Regions from separate parts of the Actinomadura sp. 7K534 genome, predicted to be linked through region 2. Evidence: riboswitches for the same ligand, from Rfam matches in the RefSeq annotation. Region 2 holds a riboswitch; each other region holds the start of a gene.
What was found. Region 2 has a riboswitch for cyclic di-AMP ahead of E1266_RS21475 (C40 family peptidase). Riboswitches for the same ligand answer to the same signal wherever they lie in the genome.
Positions count from the first base shown of each region.

Region 1: another riboswitch for cyclic di-AMP. It lies ahead of E1266_RS14910 (M15 family metallopeptidase); the one in region 2 lies ahead of E1266_RS21475 (C40 family peptidase).
Region 3: another riboswitch for cyclic di-AMP. It lies ahead of E1266_RS10650 (CHAP domain-containing protein); the one in region 2 lies ahead of E1266_RS21475 (C40 family peptidase).

Region 1 covers NZ_SMKB01000061.1:3,558-11,382, forward strand. Annotated here, with positions in the region: gene E1266_RS14885 (GntR family transcriptional regulator) at 1-790, shown strand, start outside; partial or broken gene E1266_RS14890 (ribosomal protein L7/L12) at 804-1,217, opposite strand; gene E1266_RS14895 (TIGR03086 family metal-binding protein) at 1,325-1,903, opposite strand; gene E1266_RS14900 (hypothetical protein) at 2,338-2,700, shown strand; gene E1266_RS14905 (hypothetical protein) at 2,835-3,251, shown strand; gene E1266_RS14910 (M15 family metallopeptidase) at 3,257-3,931, opposite strand; cyclic di-AMP (ydaO/yuaA leader) riboswitch at 3,937-4,113, opposite strand; gene E1266_RS38800 (hypothetical protein) at 4,324-4,887, opposite strand; gene E1266_RS38805 (TerD family protein) at 5,485-5,865, opposite strand; gene E1266_RS14920 (tautomerase family protein) at 6,034-6,414, opposite strand; gene E1266_RS14925 (helix-turn-helix domain-containing protein) at 6,478-6,957, shown strand; gene E1266_RS14930 (HD domain-containing protein) at 6,971-7,555, opposite strand.
Region 2 covers NZ_SMKB01000112.1:7,931-15,755, reverse strand. Annotated here, with positions in the region: gene E1266_RS21495 (hypothetical protein) at 1-244, shown strand, start outside; gene E1266_RS21490 (NlpC/P60 family protein) at 241-1,302, shown strand; gene E1266_RS21485 (Mut7-C RNAse domain-containing protein) at 1,350-2,111, shown strand; gene E1266_RS21480 ((deoxy)nucleoside triphosphate pyrophosphohydrolase) at 2,108-2,503, shown strand; gene E1266_RS21475 (C40 family peptidase) at 2,977-3,978, opposite strand; cyclic di-AMP (ydaO/yuaA leader) riboswitch at 3,986-4,122, opposite strand; gene typA (translational GTPase TypA) at 4,313-6,166, shown strand; gene E1266_RS21465 (FHA domain-containing protein) at 6,257-6,739, opposite strand; gene E1266_RS21460 (hypothetical protein) at 6,728-7,687, shown strand; gene E1266_RS21455 (4Fe-4S single cluster domain-containing protein) at 7,591-7,825, opposite strand, start outside.
Region 3 covers NZ_SMKB01000036.1:35,775-43,599, reverse strand. Annotated here, with positions in the region: partial or broken gene E1266_RS10655 (PP2C family protein-serine/threonine phosphatase) at 1-1,436, shown strand, start outside; cyclic di-AMP (ydaO/yuaA leader) riboswitch at 1,903-2,045, shown strand; gene E1266_RS10650 (CHAP domain-containing protein) at 2,057-2,818, shown strand; gene E1266_RS10645 (CDP-glycerol glycerophosphotransferase family protein) at 3,126-6,014, shown strand; gene E1266_RS10640 (glycosyltransferase) at 5,998-7,272, shown strand; gene E1266_RS10635 (acyl-CoA dehydrogenase family protein) at 7,297-7,825, shown strand, end outside.

The DNA of each region.
Region 1 (7,825 bases), on a different contig from region 2:
GCGACGGGAACCGGCCGCGCACCGCGACCGGGCGCCGGAGCCCGTCCGGATCCCGCGCCCCGCCGGACGCGGCGCCCGCACCTCCGAGCTCGTGGCCTCGTCCATCCGGTCGCAGATCGCCCGCGGTGAACTGCGGCCGGGCGACCGGTTCCCCACCGAGGACGAGCTCATGGAGGTCTTCGGCATCGCCCGCAGCACGCTCCGCGAGGCGCTGCGGATCCTGGAGTCCGAAGGACTGGTGACCGTGCTGCGCGGCCGGAACGGCGGGCCGCGCGTGACGCGTCCGACGGTCGAGCACATCTCCCGGATGTTCGCGCTGCTGCTGCAGATCGAGGGCGTCCCGATGAACGACCTCTACGCGTCCCGGGCGGCGATCGAGCCGTGGCTGGCCCGGATGTTCGCCGAGACCCACACGCCCGAGGCGCTCGCCGACTTCCGCGCCGCGGTCGACGCCGCCGCGGACGCCGCGCACATCGCGGACGGCACCGCGTTCGGCGAGGCGGCGGCGCTGGTGCACGAGAAGCTGTTCGAGCACGCCGGGAACGCCTCGATGGCCCTGTTCGCGCGGCTGCTGAGCGAGGTCGTCTCGGCGTTCTACCGCCGGTCGGGGCAGGTCACCGGCATCACCGGGCGCAGGCGCGCCGTCCGGTCGTACCGGAGGTTCTCCGAGCTGGTCGAGGCGCGCGACGCCGACGCCGCCGAGGCCCACTGGCGGCTCCACATGTCGCACACCGCCAAGGCGTTCCTCGAACAGCCCGTCGAGCTGTTCCCCGCCCCGGACCGCTTCTAGCTTCCAGCGGTTCCTAGCGGATCGCCTCGACGAAGCGGATCGCCTCGTCGCGTCGCATGCCCGTCTCGGCGCACACCAGCGCGATCGCCGACTCGTGGTCGCCGGCCTGCTTGAACGCCCGGACCCGGTCCGACAGCACGCCCACCGGCGCGATGGTCAGGCGTCCGTCCTGGAGGGCCTTGACGTAGTCCTTCGCCGCCCTGGAGTCCAGGCCGAGCTCCCTGCGGATCAGCTTGACCGCGTCCTTGGGGCTGCCCTGGGCGATCAGCGCCTGCGCCTTGCCCTGGGCCTCGGGCGGGACGACCCTGGCGAACGCCTCGCCCTTCAGGCTGTCCACGTACTCCTTGGCCTCCTTGAGCCCGAGCCCCGTGACCTCCCGGACGAGCTTGATGGCGGGAATGTACTGACCCTTGCCGATCATGGTGAGGACCCGTTCGCGACCCTCGGGAAGCAGGTACGGGACGGAGGATTTCACTGGTTCTCTCCCTCGGTGCGGCCGGCACCCGATTCTTCCATCCGCGGGCGGCCGCATCCTCAGCGCCGCGGGCGGCGCCCGAGCCTGGCGACCAGCCGGTCCCCCGCGGAGGCGCCCGGCCCCGCGTCGACGGGGTCGGCGAACAGCGGAGGGCGCGACTCGGGCAGCACGAACGGGCAGACATGGAGGAGCTCCTCCGCCAGGTCGGGCGGAACGGGCCGCCGCTCCCCCGACGCCTGCGCGATGTCCCACCCGTGCACCGCCACCTCGACCGCCCCCGCCGCGGCCATCAGCTCCCCGTCCATCCGGCGGTCACCGATCTCCACCTGCCCCAGCGCCCCGGACGCGCGCAGCAGCCGGATCGCGCTCACCCGCACGGCCGACACCGGATGCTCCTCCCGGCCGGGCTGGACGGAGGTCAGCGCGACCCGCCCCGGCGAGATGCCCTCTTGCAGCGCGGAGAGGGAGTCCCGGAGGTGCAGCAGCAGCATCTCGAGGTCCCAGGAAGCGCAGGGAGTCCGCCGCTGCAGCATCTCCGGCGTGACCGCCTGGACCGACGTCAGCGCGAAGCCGATCGCCCGCTCCAGCAACCACCGGCCCCGCAGGGCCGGATACGGCTCGTGCGTCCGCTCGCGCATCGGCGATCCAATCCTGGTGATGTGCCTCTCGCATGTGGACCGCCCCCGCGACGAAAAGTCATCGCACCGCCGCCATCCAGGACACCGCGGCACGAAGCGCACCTAACTAACGATTGAAAATTCACAAATCGGTCTTATTACTTTCGAATGAGTGGCTCCGTCGTGAGATGCCCAGCTAATCGCCACATGGCTGATCATTTCCGGCTAAGATCCCCAATCGGATGCGATCGGCCGATCATCCCGACCGCGCCCACCCCAGCCTGCGCGATGTCGCCAGGCCACCCCGCACACAAGGTGGTACCAGTGTTGATGCTCGTCGACGCCATAACCGTCATCTCGGCCATTCCGTACATTTTTATGTGGTAACCGGCCGGGGCGGGACCGACTTGGGACGAACACTGCACAAGGGCTGCCGGTCGTGATGCACTGAACGAATGACAGATCCCATGACCGTGGCGGTCGCCACCGCCATGGCCGGCAAAGCCGTCGAGGTCGCGGGCGAACCCGTCCGTGCGGCCGTCGCCGAGATGTGCCGGCGGGTGCGCGAGCGGTTCCGCGGACGTCCGTCCGACGAGGCGGCCCTGGCCAGGGTCGCCGAGGACCCCGACGCCGTCGAAGGGGCCGTCCGGCGCCTCCTGGACGAGGATCCCGGCTTCCGCGCGGAACTGGAGGCCCTCTGGAACCAGGCCCAGACGAAGGCGTCCGCCAACGACGAGGGTGTCGTCAACGTCTTCAACGGCCGGGCCGACAAGGTCGTCCAGCTCCGCGACGTCCAGGGCGACCTGAACATCAACTAGGCGCCGCGGCCGACGCTCCCGAGCGAGTTCCGGTTCACTCGAACCTCGGGAGGCCCGTCCCCGTATGACCGGCCGTGGGAGAGCAGCCGGGACGCCGGCTCTTGGTCGGCGGAGAAGCGTGAGGGCGCGCGTCAATGACCGGTGACGCGGCCCGCCCCGCCGATCCCTGGGCGCCGTTCCTGGCCGCGCTCGAAACCCAGTGCGGGACGTGCGGCGGCACGGGCAGCGTCGTCCGCGAGCAGTGGCGGACGTGGTACCGGCAGGCCGACGAGCTGGTCCGGGTCGCACAGGCGGCGCGCAGGGCGGCGGACATGACCCCCGAGAATGCGCCGCACCAGGACTTCTCCTACGGCTCGGTCCGGCTGGGCCCGGCCGAGCCCTCGATCGTCGCCGCCATCGACCGCGCGATCGACGACCACATGAGGGCCCGGCCGGAGGGCCCGGAGGAGGCCGCCTGCGAGACGTGCCGCGGCTCCGGGATGGTCCTCACCCCCACCGGCCGGCGCCTCGCCGAGATCCTGGCCCGCCACGGCTTCTTCCGCGACAGGTGACGCCGTTACGCCTGGCCGACGTCGAACTCCCAATGCCACGGTTCGTACGGGCTGCTGTAGGCCCACCTGGGGTGCATCCAGCCGTACTTCTTGGAATTGTCCTCCAGCCACTTGAACTGGGGTGAGGACTCGCGCTGGACGCCGTCGCACAGGTCGACCGCGATCCCGATCCCGTGCTTGCTGTTGCCGGGACGCGCGGCCATCCCCGCCGGCATGCGCTGGTAGAGCTGCTTCTGCTTGTTGTAGCCGCGGTAGGAGCTCCGCACGCACATTTCCTTGCCGAAGCGATCGTGGTACGCGGCGTTGAGCTTGTAGAAGGCCACCGCGGCGTCCGCGCGCAGGTACTCCCCGTCCTGGGGCAGCTTGCAGAGCTGGTCGACCGGGATCCGCCCGTTGGCGTACCGGGCCGTGCTCTTCGAGGGGTCGCAGTCATCCGGCGCCTTGCGCGGCGGCCCCTCGTCCCGCTTCGCCGACGGCGTGTCGTCCCGCTTCGTCGCCGACCTGTCGACGCGCTCCGCGACGGCCCTCGTTGACGGAGGCTCCTTGGAGTCCGCGGAACCGCCGTCCGCCGAACCCCCGTCCAGCGGCGCCACGGCCACGGCGCCCGCGAAGACACCGGCGAGGACGACGCTCAGCACGGGAGCGGGCTCGATTTTCTTCTTACGGTGCCGACCGATCACGGCAGTTGCTCCTTCCATGCCGCCTACCGGGTTAGCTGACGGATTCGGGCATGGAAGTCGCCCTACGACCCTCGTCGCACGTGGCGTGGAGGCGTCGATTCACCCCTGCGAGGCGGGCATGGACCCGCACATCGCGCTGGTTCCCCGGCTCCGCGCACACGCGGACTCGGCGCAGCCGCCCGCCCGGCCGACACACGACCCAGACGGAACGGACACGATCAGATGGTTACGGCACCTGGCAGGCGCCGATTTCGGACTGACCGTACCAAAGCTTCAAGCAGGTGCAAACACCCCGCAAACCTGACCCCACCTGCCCAAACGCCCGCACGCCCCTGACCCCCGGGCATGCAGGCTCCCCGAGGACTCGATCAAACAGCCGCCGCGGTATCGAGCTATAGGACCTGAAGAACGTCCTGATGGAAGCGGTCCATCGCGTTGTCGATGCTGCGCACGAAGCCGGTCTCCTCCGTGCCCCGCTTGGTGCCCATGCCGGACGGGAGGGTCAGCCGGAAGGTGGTGATCTGCTTCCCGCCGCCGGGGACGAGGATGCCGGGTTCGCTGGTCAGGTTCGCCAGGAGCTCGCACGGGCCGGTCTTGTGGCCGGGCGTCAAGGCTTCAATGCGGAGCTCGGGCGGAGCCTCGTGCAGCTGCCGCAACAGCCATTGGACGCGGGTGAGGGCACGCGCGCGGTCCGCGGCGGGGATCTCGACGGTGGTCTCGATCTGGCCGGTGCGCAGATCGGCTTCGAGGAGGACCGGCCCACCGGCCGTGGGCATGCGGATCTCGGCGCTCATCCGCCCGGTCTCGACCAGGGACGTGACGGTCTGCAGGCGGCGCACCGACGCGTCCCCGTCCCGCCGCCTGCGGAGCACGGGAGCGACACCCGTGCCGGTCCTGCCGCTCAGGCGCAGGCACAACTGCCGGATCAGCTTCTCCCAGCTCTCGGCCACCTGCATGGCGCGCCGGTCGCCCAGGCGCAGCGTCCCGGCGGTGCTCGCTGCCGAGGGCGAGGTCGTTCGACAGGGTGATCACGGCCTCGTAGCCGTTCCGGGCCGCGACCTCGAGGTAAGCCTGCACCTGCTCCGGTTTGAGGGGGTTGCCGCCGGTCTTGGTCTCGATCAGCGCCGTCCAGATCCTGCCCGCCCTCGCCACCCGCAGCACGCCGTCCGGCCGCACCTTGCCGTCCCCGTGCTTGAAGTCTCGCCTCGGCGAACGTCTGGACCATCCCGGCCGGAGCGTTGAAACGGGCGGTCAGCCGGCGACCGAACTCGGGAACCTGCGCCATCACCGACAGCAGCGTGGCGGTGGCGCGGACCTCGCGCTCCTGGTCATTGCGCAGGCCGGTCACCGAGAACAGGCGTGCGTGCCGCCACGAGGAATGCTCGGCCAGATCGACCTTCGCCGCCTTGGGGAGGGTGGTCTTCTTCTTGGCCGTCCGAACCCGCTTCGGCCGCTCGTCCTTGACCGGCGTAGCGGCAACCGGTTCGGGCTGGTCGGTGTCGGACGTAGGGCCCTCCGAGGACGGCGCCTCGCCCGGCTCGTCCTCGTCGCCGTCATCGACGTTGATCTTGAAGTCGGTGGCCAGCCCCGCGAGCCCGGATTCGTACCCCGAAGGTCGCCCCCCTGTAGCGGCTGGCGGCGACGACCGGGCGTTCCACCCCGGGACGCAACGCCGTCAGGTCGACGAGGATGCGGTCCTCACTGCCCGTGGCGGTGGGCGCCTTGCCCAGGAGCCGGACGGACTCGTCGGCCGTCGCGGGCTGGTTGTAGAAGACGAAGTCCGCGTCACTGCCGACCTTGCCGTCGGCGTCGACCAGGAGCACCGAGACATCGGCCTCACCTTCACCGGAAGGATCGATCCAGCTCAGCGCGACGGTCAACGGCCCCGTCGCCGCGATCAGGCCGGACAGGTCGATGTTGGCGCCCTTGGACATCTGCTGCACTGGCCGGCTCCTCGTTCCGCGGCGGTCACATGTGCGCGGCGGAAGCCATGATCGCCGCAGGCCGCCGGGCACGCAGAGCGATCATCTGAATGCGCGCTGCCAGCGTACGTTCGGATCTCCGGCTCTTCACGGGAGGGGCCACACCCGGCCAGCCGTGGGCTACTCGGCGCGGGCGCCGCCGACGAACGTGCGCTCCCGCGGGGACGCCACGAGTTCGACCATGGTGCCGGCGCGGAACTCCTCGCCGAGCACATCGGTGATCGCGTCGGTGAGGCCGGCGCCGAGGCGGGCGGTGATCTCGTCGGCGTCGGGACGGTCGAAGGCGCCGGCGCGGACGCCCATCGTCAGCGAGGCGCCGGTGTCCACGCTCTCGCCGCCCTGCACGAAGCGGCCCGCGGGCACTCCGGCCAGGCGGATGCCCACCAGGTCACGGGCCCATTCACCGTAGACTCCGATGATCGCTTCGGTCAGCGCGGTGACGAGCTCGGATTCCTTGCCCGACAGCCTGTTCTCCGGAAGGTGCACGGTCAGATGCGGCATGGCGAGCCTCGTTCCCTTTGACCTTAAAAGCTTTGCACTCAAAGGTACTTGGAGGGGCCGCCGATGTCCACCGCCCCGGACGGTCCGGCCGTCGACGAGGCCGTCCGCACCCTGCTGCTGCTGATGCCCCGGCTGGTCGGCCGCGCCAAGCGCCTGCCCGTCCCCCAAGCGCTCCAGGGCTTCGACCTGGCCCCCCGCCACCTGGCACTACTGGCGCACCTGGAGTACGACGGCCCCGCCAGCGTCAACGAACTCGCCGCGCGGCTGGAGGTCGCCCCGACGACCGTGAGCCTCATGGTGAGCGAGCTGTCCCGGCGCGGCGTCCTGGAGCGCACCACCGACCCCGCCGACCGGCGCCGCCGCATCATCGCCATCGCCCCCGCCTACACCGCACCGATCGGCGAATGGCTCTCCGGCAACGCCTCCGCGTGGGAACGCGTCATGCGCGACCTGTCCCCCGCCGACCGCGCAACGGTGATCACCGCCCTACGCGCCTACGAGACCGCCCTGGAACAGGGCGCCGACCGAACCGGCGAGCGCTGACAACGACCACCGGCTAGGGACCCTCATCGCCGTTCAACACTCGCGTGAACCAATCGAGGGAACCGCCCTTCTGCACCTCCGCGGCCAAACGCTTGGCGGACGCGGTCTGGAGTTGGGCGAGTGAACTGTCGATCCAGGGCTGGGTGTTCCGGTTGCCGTGCTCCCGGTACTCGACGGCCTGAATGAGGCACTCGAGCTTGTCCGCGTCGCGGGCGCACATCGCCTCGGCGCCGACCTTCCCTTCGTACTCCGCGACGACACCCGTGATCATCGCCGTGACCACGTCCGGCAGACCGCGCGTCTGGTGCTCGGTGACCTCCTCGTTGGACGCCTTTTTCACATACGCCCTGGCCAGATAAGGGAGGTCGGTGAGGCGCGTCTCCTGACTGTCGTGGAAAAGGCTCAGCAGCGCGGCACGCTCGGGATCGGCCCCCTCCATCGCGGCCAGGACGCTCGCAATGATCGCCGCACGGAACGAATGGTCGGCAATGCTCTCGGGGCCCTGCACACCCGCCACGAACCACCCGGTGCGCTTGTATCGCTTGAGAAGCCCGATCTCATACAGGAACCCCGCCAGCCGTTCAGTCTCACTCGCCATACTCACCCTTTCTCAACAATCCGCCACACCCGGTCCCACCGCTCTGCGGGACGACCCGCACACCCGCACCACGACGCCGAATCCAATCCCCACCGCCGGGCACGTCCGAACGTCAACCGTCCCACGGCCTGCGACGCAGCTGCGCTCCACCCACCCAAGCCCCCCGTACCCTGATCGGCCGCACCGGCCGGCCGACAGCGAGAATTCCCCCGTAAGCGGAAGCCTCTGGAAACCACTTTGGGCTAGCGAGATAGTGCCGGCATGAGCGAC
Region 2 (7,825 bases):
GCTGCTGGAGGAGCGGCGCCGGAACGAGGTCGTCGCGGAGAGCACGGCCACGCTCGACCAGGTGCGCAACATCGAGAACAACTCGGTCGTGTTCGTGGTGACGGGCATGCAGAAGGTCACCAAGGGCGGCCGCGAGAGCAGCGAGAACAGGCGGTACGCGGTGACGGTCGCGCGGGAGGGCGGCTCGCTGAAGGTGTACGCCTTCCAGCCTGCGGACGTGGGCCAGGCGGGTGACACGGGATGACGACCCGCCGCCTCCTGCTCGCCGGGGCGCTCGGCGTCGCGTCGCTGCTGTTCGTCGGGGTGGTCTTCATCCCGATCCTGTTCGGCGCGGGGCAGTTCATGTTCGGCGGCAGCGTGAGGTCCAACTGCGTGGACGTCACGCGGGCCGGTTCCCAGCCCGACGCGGCGGACGACGCGCAGGCCATCCCCGCGAACTTCCTCGGCCTCTACCGGAAGGCTGGGGAGAAGTACGGCATCCCGTGGAACGTGCTCGCGGCCGTCGGCAAGGTCGAGACCGACCACGGCAGGTCGCAGCTCCCCGGCGTGAGCAGCGGCGAGAACTACGCGGGCGCGGGCGGCCCCATGCAGTTCCTCGCCCCGACGTTCAAGTCGTACGGGGTCGACGGCAACGGCGACGGCCGCAAGGACCGCTACGACCCGGAGGACGCGATCCCGTCCGCCGCCAACTACCTCAAGGCATCCGGCGCCCCGGAGCGCATGCGCACCGCGATCTTCGCCTACAACCACTCGTGGGACTACGTGAACCTCGTCCTGGACTGGGCCAAGAAGTACGTGGGCGGCGAGTTCGAGGTCGTCCAGGCGAACGGCATCAACTGCGAGGACAACGAGCTGCCCTCGGACGTCGGCGGCCTCGTCCAGCGGATCATCAAGTTCGCGATGGCGCAGCGCGGCAAGCCCTACGTGTTCGGCGCCAACGGACCGGACGCGTGGGACTGCTCCAGCCTCATCCAGGGCGCCTACCGGACGGTCGGCCTCGACATCCCCCGCACGACCTTCCAGCAGTGGCCGTTCGGCGTGAAGGTCGACAAGGGCAAGGAGCAGCCCGGCGACCTGGTGTTCTTCAACTCGGGTCCGGGCACGTCGGCGAACAACCCCGGCCACGTCGGCATGGTGATCGGCGACAACAAGATGATCGTGGCGAGCTGCTCGACGTGCGTGCCCGCGATCGGCGTGAAGCCCTACAAGCGCTCCGACTGGGTGGGCACGACCCGCCCGCTCGCCAGGCCCGACTTCAAGCGCAAGGTCAGCGAACTGGCCGCCGACCGCCCGGGCGGCTGACGGACCCGGGACGGATATTGCGGCGGGGATTCCGCGTTCCGCGTGGCATGCTGATCGTCGTGGAGCCCGAGCTGACGATCCGCCTCGCCGACGAACTGCTGATGTTCCTGCCCGCCACGCGGCGGGCGAGCGTGAGCCGCGTCGCCTGCGACGGGACCTCGACGCTGGGGCATCTGGTGGAGTCGCTCGGCGTGCCGCTGCCGGAGGCCGGCCCGATGACGGTCGGCGGCGAGCCCGCCGACCCGTCGATGCGCCCGGCCGCCGGCGCCGACGTGCGCGTGGAGGCGGTGCCGCGCCCGCAGCCCGTCCCGCTGGAGCCGGGCCAGGACGCCCCGCGCTTCGTCCTCGACGTGCACTTGGGCACGCTCGCGCGCCGGATGCGCCTCCTCGGCCTCGACACCGCCTACCACAACGACATGGACGACCCGGCGCTGGTCGTCCAGGCCAACGACGAGGGCCGCGTCCTGCTCACCCAGGACCGCGGGCTCCTCCGCCGCCGCGCACTGTGGTTCGGCGCGTACGTCCGCGGCGCCCGCCCGGACGACCAGCTCCGCGACGTCCTGGACCGGTTCGCGCCCGTCCTGCGCCCGTGGACCCGCTGCACCGCCTGCAACGGCGAACTCGTCCCGGTCGACAAACAGGAGATCGAGGACCACCTGGAGGCGGGCACGCGCCGCTCCTACGACGTCTACGGCCGCTGCGCGAACTGCGGCCAGCTCTACTGGCGCGGCGCCCACGGCGGCCACCTGGAGCGGATAGTCGAGGACGCGACACGCCTGCTCCAGTCCGTCCAGGAGGGACCAAGATGAAGAGGGCCGACCTGGTCATAGTAGGAGCGGCGATCCTCTCCGAGGGCCGCCTCCTGAGCGCCCAACGCGCCGAACCACCGCACATGGCAGGCGGCTGGGAACTCCCGGGAGGCAAGGTCGACCCCGGCGAGTCAGACGAGAACGCCCTGATACGTGAGTGCCACGAGGAACTGAACATCAAGGTCAGCCTGCAAACCCGAATAGGCGGCGACTGGCCCCTCTCCGATACAACCGTTCTCCGAGTCTGGACCGCCAAGATAGTCGAAGGCGTACCCCAACCCCTAGAACACCTAGCCCTACGCTGGCTGACCCCAGACGAGCTGTACGACGTCGACTGGCTACCAGGCGACCGCCCAGTAATAGAGGCCCTAGCAACCCACGGCCTGACTTAACCCCACCCCCCGCGATGCACTACCCACGAACGCTAATTAGGACGAACCCGGCAGACGTGGTCGGTCGGCCGCATACCGTCACCGGCAACCGGCGACAACGGGTACGCCGACATCAGCCCACGTACGCACGGACATCAGCCACCACCGCAACCCCGCGACAACCCAAACCGTCGCGATTGCGTCCGAAGGCAGGTTTCGAGCGAAGCAAGAAACCTGATCGCGCAGCGAGCCGCTAGGCGAGTCGAAGCGATGCAGCGATCGCACGCAGTGCCCGCCGAAGGGAAGGCGCTCCAGCGCCTGACTGCCAAGGGCAATGCAATAAACACCGCCCGATCGCGCAGCGAGCCGCTAGGCGAGTCGGAGCGATGCAGCGATCGCACGTTTTTTGTTGGTTAGGGCCCCCAGGGCCCTAACCAACAAAAAACAATAAATACGAGGGCTTCCTACCGCGCCGCAGGAAGCCCTCGTACGTCTCAGGTGATGCGGTTGGCGCCCGCGTAGTCGGAGCGGTCGGACAGCCTTGAGATCTTCACCACATCGCCGGTCCGGGGGGCGTGGACGTACTTGCCGTCGCTGAGGTAGATGCCCATGTGGTGGAGGCTGCCGCCGAAGTAGACGAGGTCGCCGGAGCGGAGCTGGTCTCGGGGGACCTTGGTGCCGAGGCCGTAGAGGGCGCCGGTGTAGTGGGGGAGGCCGCGTTTGCCGACCTGGGCGTAGGCCCAGACGACGAGTCCGGAGCAGTCGAAGCTGTTGGGGCCGGAGGCGGCCCACACGTAGGGGGAGCCGAGTTTGCCGAGGGCCTTGCGGGCCATGTCGGCGGGGAGGTCGGAGCCCTTCACGGTGGCGCGGAGGCCGCTGCGGGGGTCGCTGACGCGGGTCGTGGTCAGCTTGTCGAGGCGCTTCATGACCTCGGCGACCTTTTTCCGGGCGGCTTCGCGGGCCGCCTTGGCGTCCGCGGTGGCCTTCTCGACCTGGGCGGTGGTGGCTTCGGCGGTGCGCTGCGCGGTCTCGGCCTGCTGGATCTGCTTCTGCAGGGAGAGGACGGCGTTGGCCTGGCTCTGGGTGAGGAAGGCGCGTTCGGCGAGGCCCTCGGGGGAGCCGTCGGCGCCGAAGATCACGTCGGGTGCGCCGGTCATGTAGTTGACCGCGGCGAGCCGTCCGAGCTGCTCGCGGGCGGGGGCGGCCTGGGCGCGCAGGAATGCGGCCCGCCTGGCGGCGGCGCGTTCGGCCTGCTGCGCCTTGCCGAGGTCGACGCGGGTCTTGTTGTACTTCTCGGTGAGGATCTCGGCCTCTTCGTTGAGCGCGTCGAGGCTCTTGCGTAGCCCCTCCTCCGTCGTCGGAGTGGGCGTCGGGGACAGCCGGGCCGGTGCGGCGGCGTGCGCGGTGACGGGTGAGGCGGTGCCGAGGCCGATCAGGAGCATCGTGGCCGTGGTGGCGGGCGCGATGCGGCGCCACCGTCGGGGGGCCGGAGCCAAGCCGGTCTTCTCCTCTCCTCGCGCGCCTACCGGGTTAGCTGACGGGTTCGGGCGGGGAGATCGCCCTACGACGTGCGTCGATTCACCCCAGGGACCTGGGTCCCCGGCTCTCCCGACACGCGGGAGATTAGGCGCTCCGGCCGCAGTCCCGGGGGCGGGACTCCGAACGACCGGATCTCGGGCAGATTACAAAGAACGAGCAAAGTTGGCGAATCGGGGGCCCTGGGACGGACCGGACGACCGCTGCAGGGCGGGCTGCGGGCGCGGGCAAGTAGAATGAGTCAGTGCCGCGCTCTGCGGCGATCCCCGTTCTCTCAGCCAAGGCGAGCCTCGCATGCCCAACTCCACGCGCGACGACCTCCGTAACGTAGCGATCGTCGCCCACGTCGACCACGGGAAGACGACGCTCGTCGACGCCATGCTCTGGCAGTCCGGGGCCTTTCGCGAGAACCAGCAGGTCGACGACCGGGTGATGGACTCCGACGATCTGGAGCGCGAGAAGGGCATCACCATTCTCGCCAAGAACACCGCGGTCCTGCACAACGGGATGACGATCAACATCATCGACACCCCGGGGCACGCCGACTTCGGCGGCGAGGTGGAGCGCGGGCTGTCGATGGTGGACGGCGTCGTCCTGCTGGTGGACGCCAGCGAGGGCCCGCTCCCGCAGACCCGGTTCGTGCTGCGCAAGGCCCTCGCCGCGCGGCTTCCGGTGATCCTGGTCGTGAACAAGACCGACCGCCCCGACGCCCGCATCGACGAGGTCGTGGACGAGACGTACGAGCTGTTCATGGACCTCGACGCCGACGAGGAGCAGATCGACTTCCCGATCGTCTACGCGTCGGGGCGCGCCGGGCGGGCCTCGCTGGAGAAGCCGGGCGACGGCGAGATGCCGGAGGGCGAGGACCTGGAGCCGCTGTTCAAGGTCATCACCGAGACGATCCCGGCGCCGTCCTACGACCCGGACGTCCCGCTGCGGGCGCACGTCACCAACCTGGACGCCTCCAGCTACCTCGGCCGGATCGCGCTGTGCCGGGTGCACGCCGGGACGATCAAGAAGGGGCAGCAGGTCGCGTGGTGCCGGCATGACGGCACGGTCGAGCGCGTGAAGATCACCGAGCTGCTGATGACCGAGGCGCTCACCCGCAAGCCCGCGCGGGAGGCGGGGCCGGGCGACATCATCGCGATCGCCGGCATCCCCGACATCATGATCGGCGACACCATCGCCGACGCGGACGACCCGCGCCCGCTGCCGCTGATCACCGTGGACGAGCCCGCGATCTCGATGACGATCGGCACGAACACCGGGCCGATGGCGGGACGCGAGAAGGGCACCAAGGTCACCGCCCGGATGGTCAAGGACCGGCTGGACCGCGAGCTCGTCGGCAACGTGTCGATCCGGGTGCTGCCGACCGAGCGGCCCGACACGTGGGAGGTGCAGGGCCGCGGCGAGCTGGCCCTGGCGATCCTGGTGGAGAACATGCGCCGCGAGGGCTACGAGCTGACGGTCGGGAAGCCGCAGGTGGTCGCGAAGGTCATCGACGGCCGCAAGCACGAGCCGGTCGAGCGGCTCACCGTCGACATCCCCGAGGACCACCTCGGCGCCGTCACGCAGCTGCTGGCCGTCCGCAAAGGCCGGATGGTCCAGATGACGAACCACGGCACCGGCTGGATCCGGCTGGAGTTCCTGGTCCCGGCGCGCGGCCTGATCGGGTTCCGCACCGAGTTCATGACCGAGACGCGGGGCACCGGCATGGCGCACCACGTGTTCGAGTCCTACGAGCCCTGGTTCGGGGAGCTGCGGACCCGCCCGTCCGGGTCCCTGGTCGCCGACCGGGCCGGCGCCGCCACCGCGTACGCGATCATGAACCTGCAGGAGCGCGGGACGTTCTTCGTCGGTCCGACGACCGAGGTGTACGAGGGCATGATCGTCGGGGAGAACTCCCGGGCCGACGACATGGACGTCAACATCACCAAGGAGAAGAAGCTCACGAACATGCGGTCGTCCACCGGTGACGAGCTGGAGCGGCTCACCCCGCCGCGGCTGCTGTCGCTGGAGGAGGCACTGGAGTTCTGCCGCGAGGACGAGTGCGTCGAGGTGACGCCGCGCTTCGTCCGCATCCGCAAGGTCGTGCTGGACGCCAAGGAGCGCGAGCGCACGCGCGCCCGCACCAAGCGCGCCGGCTGACACCCGCCGGGCCGGCGCGACCCGGCCCAACCAACGACAGAGGGCGGCCCCCGGTTCACGTGAACCGGGGGCCGCCCTTTGACGTGCTGCTCAGGCCAGCTGGACGGTGCCCGTCACGTCGGCGGCCAGGCGGAGCTGGTCGCCGTCGCGGAGGGGGGCCTCCACGCCGCGGGGGAGTCGTTCGCCGTTGACGAAGGTCCCGTTGGTGGAGCCCTCGTCCCGCACCCAGGCGGTGCCGGACGGGTCGAGCCACACCGTGGAGTGGCGCCGCGACACGTTGTCGTACTGCGTGAACGTCGACGCCACGGGGGACTGGCCCGCGTCGCGGCCCAGCACCAGGTGCTGCCCGACGGAGACCTTCAGCTCGCCCGTGGGGAACTGCACGCGCAGGATCGGCGTGCCCTTCCCCGGGAGCGGCCGCAGGCACGACTCGCACTGCGCGGCGCCCGGGTTGGACAGCACCGCCTCGCAGTAGGGGCACATGAACGCCGTGCCGCCCGGGTCCGCGCCGGGGCGCGGGCCCTGGTTCTGGTCGGGGGGCAGCAGGGTCGCCTCGCGCCCGTGCGGCGGCATCGGCGGCTGGCCGCCGCCGTGCTGCGGGGGCGGCGCCCCGAAGCCGTGGTCCGCCGGACCGGGCTGCGGCATGCCGAACTGGTCCTGGGGGGCGTACTGGTCCTGCGGCTGGTACTGCGGCTCGCGCTGCTGGTACTGGTCCTGCGGCGGCGGGAACTGCTGCTCCTGCGGCTGCCCGTACTGCTGCTCGGGCTGGCCGTACTGCTGCTGCGGCTGGGGTGCGCCCCACTGGTCCTGCTGGGGCTGCTGCTGGGGCATGCCCCACGGGTCCCCGCCCGGCTGCTGATGCTGCATGGGCGGCTGGCCGCCGCCGTGCTGCGGCTGCCCGCCCTGCTGGTTCGGGGGCTGGCCGTACTGGGGCTGGCCGTGCTGAGGCTGGCCGTGCTGCGGTTGCCCGTGCTGAGGCTGACCATGCTGGGGTTGGCCGTGCTGAGGCTGACCATGCTGGGGTTGGCCGTGCTGAGGCTGACCGTGCTGCGGCTGGCCGTGCTGGTCGGGCATGGGCGGTGCGCCCCACGCGTCCGGCTGCGCGGGCTGCTGCTGCGGCGGGCCCCACGGGTCCTGCGGCTGGCCGGGCGGGCCCGGCTGGTGCGGGGCCTGGTGCTGCGGCGCCTGCTGCTGGTAGGGGTCGTGCTGAGGTGCCGGCTGGTACGGCTGGCCGTGCTGCCCCGGGGCCCCGTACTGCTGGCCGCCCTGGGGGCCCTGCGGCGGGTACCCCTGCCGCTGCTGGTCGTCGTACCCGCCCGGCCCCTGCTGCCGGTGGGCGCCGCCGCCGGCGCGCGCCAGGTTGGCCCCGCAGCTCATGCAGAGCAGGTCGCCCGGCTGGAACGGCTCGTCACAGACAGGACAGTTCAAGGTCGCCATGACACATCCCCCGAGCGCACGCCGGCGCGGTCGAGCATCGACGTGAGCTGCTCCATGTCACCTCTTCGCGGGATCCCGATGTAGTACACCCGCCTTCCCTCCGGCCCTTCGTCCACGGACACCTGTACTCGGGGCCCTGTAGCCTTCTCAGTCTTCCCGATGCCGGCCAGTGCTCCGTACCGCTCGTGCCCCAGCGGGGACAACGGAACGACACGCTGGTTG
Region 3 (7,825 bases), on a different contig from region 2:
ACGGCAACGTGGCCGACTTTCTCTATGTGGCCCTCAACGAGGGCGCCCGCGACATGTTCGGCCGCGGCAGGGAGGAATTGACCGGGCAGCGGCTCCTGCAGACCGATCCGGGGACGGTGCAGAGCGGGCTGTTCGACGATTACATCGAGGTCCTGGAGACCGGGACCAGTTTGGAACGTTCCTCCATTCCCTATACGACCGCCCAGCGCGGCCTGTCGCGCTCGTCCCGGACGAGCGTGCGGTGCGTGGCGGTCCCGACCGGCATCTGCCTGACCTGGCGGTACCACCATGCCGAGGACCGGACCGTGCGGCGGCTGGAGCGGGTCGAGCGGCTCGCCCTGGTGGGGTTCGGCGAGTGGGACCTCGCCACGGGTGAGGCGGACTGGACGCCGCAGATGCTGGCCAACTACGGGCTCGGCCCCGAAGAGGTGCCGCCGTCGCCGCACGACCTGCCGAAGGCCGTGGCCGAGGACGATCTCCCACTGGTGGAGGAGGCCGTCCAGACGATGTTCTCGCGCCGGGAGCCGGTGGAGGCCGAGCACCGCGTGATCGGCCCGGACGGCGCCCCGCGGCACCTCTGGATGTTCGCCGAGCCGGTGCTGGGCGACTCCGGGCTGCCGGTCTCGATCAACATCGTCTCGCAGGACATCACGCGGCGGCGCGGGGTGGAGCGGGCGCTGGCCGAGACCCGGCGGCAGATGCTGAAGCAGCAGGAGCGGATGGCGCAGGAGCGGCGGGTGGCGGTGACGCTGCGCCGCGCGATTCTGCCGGACGAGGACGAGTCCGAGCGGCTGCCGGGCCTGATGACGGCGATCCGCAGCCTGGCGGCGGAGAGCACCGCCCGCATCGGCGGGGACTGGTACGCGACCCGCGCGCTGGCGGACGGGCGCGCGCTGTTCGCCATCGGGGACGCGGCCGGGCACGGGCTGCCCGCCGCCGCGGCGATGGCGCGCAGCCGCAACGGGCTGCTGGGCCTGGCCTGCACGGGCGAGCCCGCGGGACGGCTGGTGGGCTGGCTGAACGAGCTGGTGGGCACCATGGACCCGACGGCGACGGGGACCGCCATCGTCGCCGTCTTCGACCCGGGCCGGCGGGTGATGGAGTGGACGTGCGCCGGCCATCCGCCGCCGATCCTGATGCGGGGCGGCCGGGCGGAGCGCCTGGAGGTCGTCCGCGACCCGATGCTCGGCGCGATGACGGACTGGGAGTACACGACGATCACCACCCAGCTCGACCAGGGCGACGTCATCTTCCTGTACACCGACGGGCTGGTGGAGCGCAGGGACGCCGACCTGGACGACCGGATCAACCGCCTCACCGACATCCTGCAGGACTCCTCCACCCGGCCGGAGCTGGTGCTGGACGAGGTCCTGGCCCGCATGGAGCACGACAGGGCGGCCGACGACACCACGCTCTTCGCCGTCCGCGTGGAGTGAGGAGCGTCATGTTCGGGGGCGGGAGAACCGCCTCGTGTGATGTGCACCACGCGTAACCGGGGGTGAAGACGGCCGGTACGTGGCGGACCGCCATGTGCCGGCCGTCGTCGTCCCCGGGTCCTTTACCTTTCCCCGGATGCCGGGAGGCCCCTGCTGGCAGGGGCTGTGGCCGGTCGACCGGTGATCGGGAAGACATCGGGTCCTTACGCTGTTGGTGGTGTCTTGGAAGGTCTTTGAGCAGGCAAGACGGTGTTTTGTCCGCGATTTGCGTTCCTTGAGAACGTTGATACCTTCTATCCGAATCACGCAGCGCACCCCATGCGTTGCCACCGGCCGCCCATGTCGCGGCCGAGGATCGCGGAGCGGATCCCGCACGCGATGCGCGCCAGACGATGCGCGCCCCCTCACCGAGATCAGTCGCTGAGATAAATCCGAACAGTCAGCACCGCGCCCGCGGTGCGAGGCCGAGTCCGTCCGGTCGAATCCGACCGGCACGGAGCCGGGGACCCAGGTTCCAGGGGTGAATCGGCGCGTCCGAGAGTCGCGCCGTAGGGCTGCTTCCATGCCCGAATCCGTCAGCTAACCCGGTAGGCGTCATGGAAGACAAGGAGATTCCCTGCATGACCGGTCGTTTCAATCGACTTTCCATGGACAACATCACCGCCGAGGACAAGGCGGTCGGCGCCGCGGTAGGCGCGGTGCTCGCGGGGGCCGTCGGGCTCGCGCTCATCAACCCCCTCGCCGGCGACGCGTCGGCGGAGACCACTGCCCAGGCGGCCGCCAAGAACGGCTCCGTCGCGGCGAGCGTCTCGAACCAGTCGAACCAGTCGAGCGGCTCCACCGCCCTCTCGGCCGCCGAGGCGCGCAAGATGGGCTACAAGGTCCCGCCGCGCGACGTGGACCCGTCCGAGGTCATCAAGCTGGCCGAGAAGCAGGTCGGCATCTCGGAGGGCCGGGGCGGCCAGACCAAGTACCACGACTGGTTCGTGTCGACCCCGCACGCCAAGGCCACCGCCAAGCGTGACGGCGGGTTCTCGGTCAAGGCCTACAACGGCGCGCAGTGGTGCAACATGTTCGTGTCGTGGCTGGGCGCCCAGACCGGTGTGAAGAACATGGGCTGGGACGCCTACACCGTCCAGCACGCCTCCTGGTTCAAGGAGACCGGGCGCTGGGGCCAGAAGGCCAAGCCGGGTTCGGTCGTGTTCTTCGACTGGGACCGCGGTTCCAGCATCGGCGCCATCGACCACGTCGGGATCGTCGTCAAGGACAACGGCAACGGCACCGTCAGCACCATCGAGGGCAACACGAACGACAAGGTGGAGAAGAAGGTCCGCAGCAAGTCCGTGATCGTGGGTTACGGCTACCCCGACTACAAGGCCTGATCCACCGCACGGCCACGTCCGTGCTCCACGCGGTTCCGCGTCGATCGGAAGGCGCCCGGCAGTCCTGCCGGGCGCCTTCTGGCGTTCCCGGGCCGGGTGCCCCTTCTCTCCGCGGAAGTCGGGTAATGCCAACCATTGACAGCCTTTGATCGCTCTTGGACCTCAGCGCGGCGTTCCTGGAAAGGAATCCGTGCACGCGCGTCCGACCGGCGCCTGGAAGGGAGCGTCCACGAGCGGGAAGGCCGGGGTCGGGCGCCTTCGCCGGAGGTCCGGGGGCTCCCGGAGCCGAAGCCGCGGGGGGATGTCAGTGCGCCCGGATCTGAGTGTGGTCGTGATCGCCTACAACGATGCGCGGAGGCTGCCGCGCGCGGTCGCGTCGGCGCTGGGGCAGTCGCTGGGCGGTGTCGAGACGGTCATCGTCGACGACGCGAGCACCGACGGCACGGCGGAGGTCGCCGACCGGATCGCCGCCGCGCACCCCGGCCGCGTCCGGGCCGTGCACCTGCCGTCCAACTCCGGCGGCTGCGGCCGGCCGCGCAATGCGGGCGTCGAGGCGTCCACCGGCCGGTACGTGATGTTCCTCGACAGCGACGACCTGCTGGACCGGCACGCCTGCCTGAACCTGCTCGGCGCCGCCGAGGACACCGGCGCCGACCTGGTGTCCGGGCGGTGCGACCGGATCTTCCTGGACCTGCCGGAGGGGGCGCGGGAACGCGTCCGGCCCTGGTACCCGTGGCTTTACCGGCGCAGAGCCGTGTTCGGGTCGCTGGAGGAGAACCCCCGCCTCCTCTACGACACCCTGTCGACCAACAAGGCGTACCGCAGGTCCTTCCTGGAGGAGCACGGCCTCAGGTTCGTCGAGGACCTGCACTACGAGGACCTGCTGTTCACCGCCGAGGCCTACCTGGCGGCGCGGGGGACGGCGCTGATCCCGCACCGCGTCTACAACTGGCTGGTCAGTGAGCGGACGCCGGCGCCCTCCATCTCCAACCGGCGCGCGGACCTGGCGAACTTCGCCGACCGCCTGGAGATCCACCGGCGCATCGACATGCTGTTCGCGCTGCGCGGCGCCCACGAGCTGGGACGTGCCAAGGACGTCAAGTTCATCAACCACGACCTGGTCCTCTACATGCGGGAGATGCGCGGCCGCGACGTCGGCTACCAGGAGCGGTTCCTGGGGCTCGCGGCCGCTTACCTGGCGGAGCTCGATCCCCGCGTGTTCGAGGAGGCCAACACGCTGCCCGCGATCGCCGCGTACCTGGTGCGCGAGGGGGACCACGCCGGGGCGCTCGCGGCCGCGGAGTACGCCCCCGAGAAGCGGCCCGAGCTGCGCGCGCGGCTCGTGGAGCGGGACGGGCGCGTCTTCTGGGGCGCGGGCCGGCCCCGCGGCGCCCTCGGCCGCCGCGTCCTGGACGTCACGGACTTCGGCTTCCATCTGCGCCCCCTGAAGGATCTTCGGCCGGCCAACACGGTGACCGAGCTGGAGATGCGGGGAGGGCGGGCCCGCATGGCCGGCCACGTGCTGAACCCGCTGGGCCGCATCGGCCCGGCCGGACTGTCCGGCACACTGGAGTTCTGCGACCGGCGGCGGAAATCCCGGAGGGCGCGGATCCGGGCGAGGCTGCGGCACGAGGGCGACCGGATCGGCTGGGAGGCCGAGTTCGACCCCGTCGCGGTGCTCCGGCCGACCGGGCTCATCGACCCTGTCTGGGACGTCCGGCTCCGCCTCAGGGCGGACGGTGAGGACGTGGTCACCCGGCTGGGCGAGGGCCGCGGGTCGCCCAAGCTGGACGGGGTCGTGCTGCCCGTCCGGCCCCGGCTGACGCGGTTCGCCGGGGACCGGCTCCGCTCGTACGTCACGGGCGGCGGGCACCTGGCGTTCGCGCTGGAGACGGACAGTCCGTGGGCGCGGCTGGCCGGCGCGGCCGCGCGCCGCGTCCCGGTGGTCCGGGCCGGACGGCGCGCCTGGCGGCGTGTGCGGCGGCTGGACAGGAGCGCCCGCCGGAGGCTGACCTCGCGCAAGACCAAGGTCGCGGTGTTCAACCGGGTGCTGAGCCGGCTGCCGGTCCGGACGGGCCTCGCGGTGTTCGAGAGCCAGCTCGGCAAGCAGTACTCGGACAACCCGAAGTACGTCTACCGGGAGCTGCGCCGCTCGGGTCTCCCGGTCAGGGCCGTGTGGTCGTACGCGTCGTCCCCCGACGGGTTCCCGCGCGACGCCGAGCTCGTCAAGCGCGGGTCCTGGGCCTACTACCTGGCGCTCGCGCGGGCCGAGTTCTGGATCGACAACCAGGGCTACCCGGACGGGCTCCGCAAGCGGCCGGAGACCACCTACATCCAGACCTGGCACGGGTCGGCGTTCAAGCTGATGGGCCTGGACCAGCCGCGGCTCAAGGGCGGTGCCGCCGCGGAGCGGGAGCGGCTGCGGCGGATGGTCGATCGCTACGACTGCTTCCTCGTCCGGTCCGGGCACGACGAGGAGACTTTGTGCGGGGGCCTCGGCGTCCGCGCGGAACTCCTGCCGGTCGGCTACCCGCGCAACGATCCCCTGGTCAACGGCCTGGACGACGACCCCGAGCTGGCCGCCGAGGTCGCCGCCCTCCGGGACTCGCTAGGGCTGGGCGACGGTCGCCGCGCCGTGCTGTACGCACCGACGTTCCTGACGGGCCCGAAGGGCCGCCCGGTCCGGCTGCTGGAGCCGCCCCTCGAACCCGAGGTGTTCGCGCGGGAACTGGGGGACGAGTTCGTCCTGCTCGTCCGCCCCCACTACCTGTGCCGGGCCAACCTCCCGCCCGGCTCGCACACGGTGATGCGGGACGTGGGAGGCGTGCCCGACGTCACCCCGCTGCTGCTGCTCGCCGACGCGCTGATCACCGACCACTCCTCGATCATGTTCGACTTCGCGCTCCTGGACCGCCCGATCGTGCTGCACCTGCCGGACGGCCGGGACCGCGTCACCGGCTACTTCGACCTGCAGCGGCACGCCCCGGGGCCGATCACCCGCACCGGGGACGAGCTCGTCGCGGCGCTCGCCGGGCTGGACCGGGCGGCGGCCGTCCACGCCGCCCGGCGCCGCGCCTTCGCCGCGCGCTTCGGCGAGCACGACCGGGGCACCGCCGCCCGGGCGGTCGTGGACCGCTACTTCCGGGCCGCAGAACCGCAACGCCACAGGGGGAAGAGGAATGGCCGCACCGCGTGACGTCTTCATCGTGTGCAACAACGCCGACGAGATGGGCGGCCTGCAGCGCTGGGCGCACCACATGGCGCGGCTGCTGGCCGGGCGCGGCGACCGCGTCACCCTCGTCGCGATCACGAGCGGGCCGGAGCGCCACCACCACGGCAGGGACGGCTCGTACGCCGTCGAGGTGCTGCACAGGGAATGGCGGTCGCCCGCGATGGCGTGGCGGCCCCGGCGGCGCCGCGAGCGCCTGAACCTGCTCGCACGCGGCCGGGATCTGCGGCGGACGGCGGCGCAGCGGCGCGGCGCCGCCCGGCTGTCGGAGCTGTTCGCCGCCGCGCGGCCGGGTTCGGTCGTCATCGCGGCGCAGGTGTGGGCGATGGAGTGGGTGCGGCGAGCCGACACGGCGGGGCTGCGCGTGGTGGGCATGAGCCACGAGTCGTTCTGGGCCACCCGCAAGTCGTCCCGGTACAGACGGGTCAAGGAGAACTACGCCGGCGTGGACCGCTTCCTGGTGCTCACCGAGGAGGACGCCGACGCCTGGGCCAGGGACGGGATGACGAACGTGGACTACATCCCGAACGCGCTGCACATCGTCCCTAGCGTCCACCCCACGCTCGACCTCCCGGTCGTGGCCTGCGTGGGCCGCCTCTCGTACGAGAAGGGCGTGGACCTGATGCTGGAGGTGTGGGAGCGGCTCGCCCCCCGCCACCCGCGCTGGCGGCTGCACATCTATGGCGGCGGGCCGGACGAGGAGGCCCTGCGCGGGCGGGTGCGGACGGCCGGGCTGTCGGGCTCGGTGGAGTTCCGCGGCGTGGTCGACGACGTGGAGGAGGCGCTCGTGGAGGCGTCGGTCTTCGCGCTGCCGTCGCGGGCCGAGGGCTTCCCGATGTCGGTGCTGGAGGCCATGGCGTACGGGCTGCCGACGGTCGCCTTCAACTGCGCGCCGGGCGTCCGGGCCCTGCTCGGGGACGAGCGGGGCGGCGTGCTCGTCGACCCGGGCGACACCGCCGCGTTCGCGCGGGAGATGGAGCGCCTCATCGAGGACCCGGCGCTGCGCCGCGCACTTGGCGCGGAGGCCCGCGCGTCGGTCACGCGCTTTCATCCGGACGCGGTCCTCGCCAGATGGGACCGGCTCTTCGATCTCCTCCACCGCGATCTGCCGCCCGTCCCAGCGGAGCGGGCCGTGGGCAGGCGGCCCGTGCGGGCGCCGTCGCACGTCTCCGGACCGGTGGCGGAGCGCGCGGCCGAGCCCGCACTGGGGGGCGATTCTTTCTAACAACTGTTTGGTAGAGTGCGCGGCGTGACAGAGAACGACTCCCCGGCGGACCGGGCGTTCCGCGCCGAGGTCCGCGACTGGCTCGAGGCCAACCTGTCGGGAGAGTTCGCCCACGCCCGCGGGCTCGGCGGCCCCGGCCGCGAGCACGAGGCGTTCGAGGAGCGGCTCGCCTGGGAGCGGCACATGGCCGCCGCCGGCTGGACGTGCGTGGGCTGGCCCGAGGAGTACGGCGGGCGCGGCGCCACCGTCGAGCAGCAGGTCATCTTCCACGAGGAGTACGCGCTCGCGGACGGCCCCGCCCGGGTCAACCACATCGGCGAGAACCTCCTCGGCCCCACGATCATCGCGTTCGGCACCGACGAGCAGCGCGCCCGCTTCCTCCCGCCGATCGTCGCGGTCGAGGAACTGTGGTGCCAGGGGTACTCCGAGCCCGGCGCCGGCTCCGACCTCGCCAACGTGCAGACCCGCGCGGAACTGCGCGGCGGCCACTGGGCGGTCGACGGCCAGAAGGTCTGGACGTCGCTGGCCCTCGAATCGGACTGGTGCTTCGTCG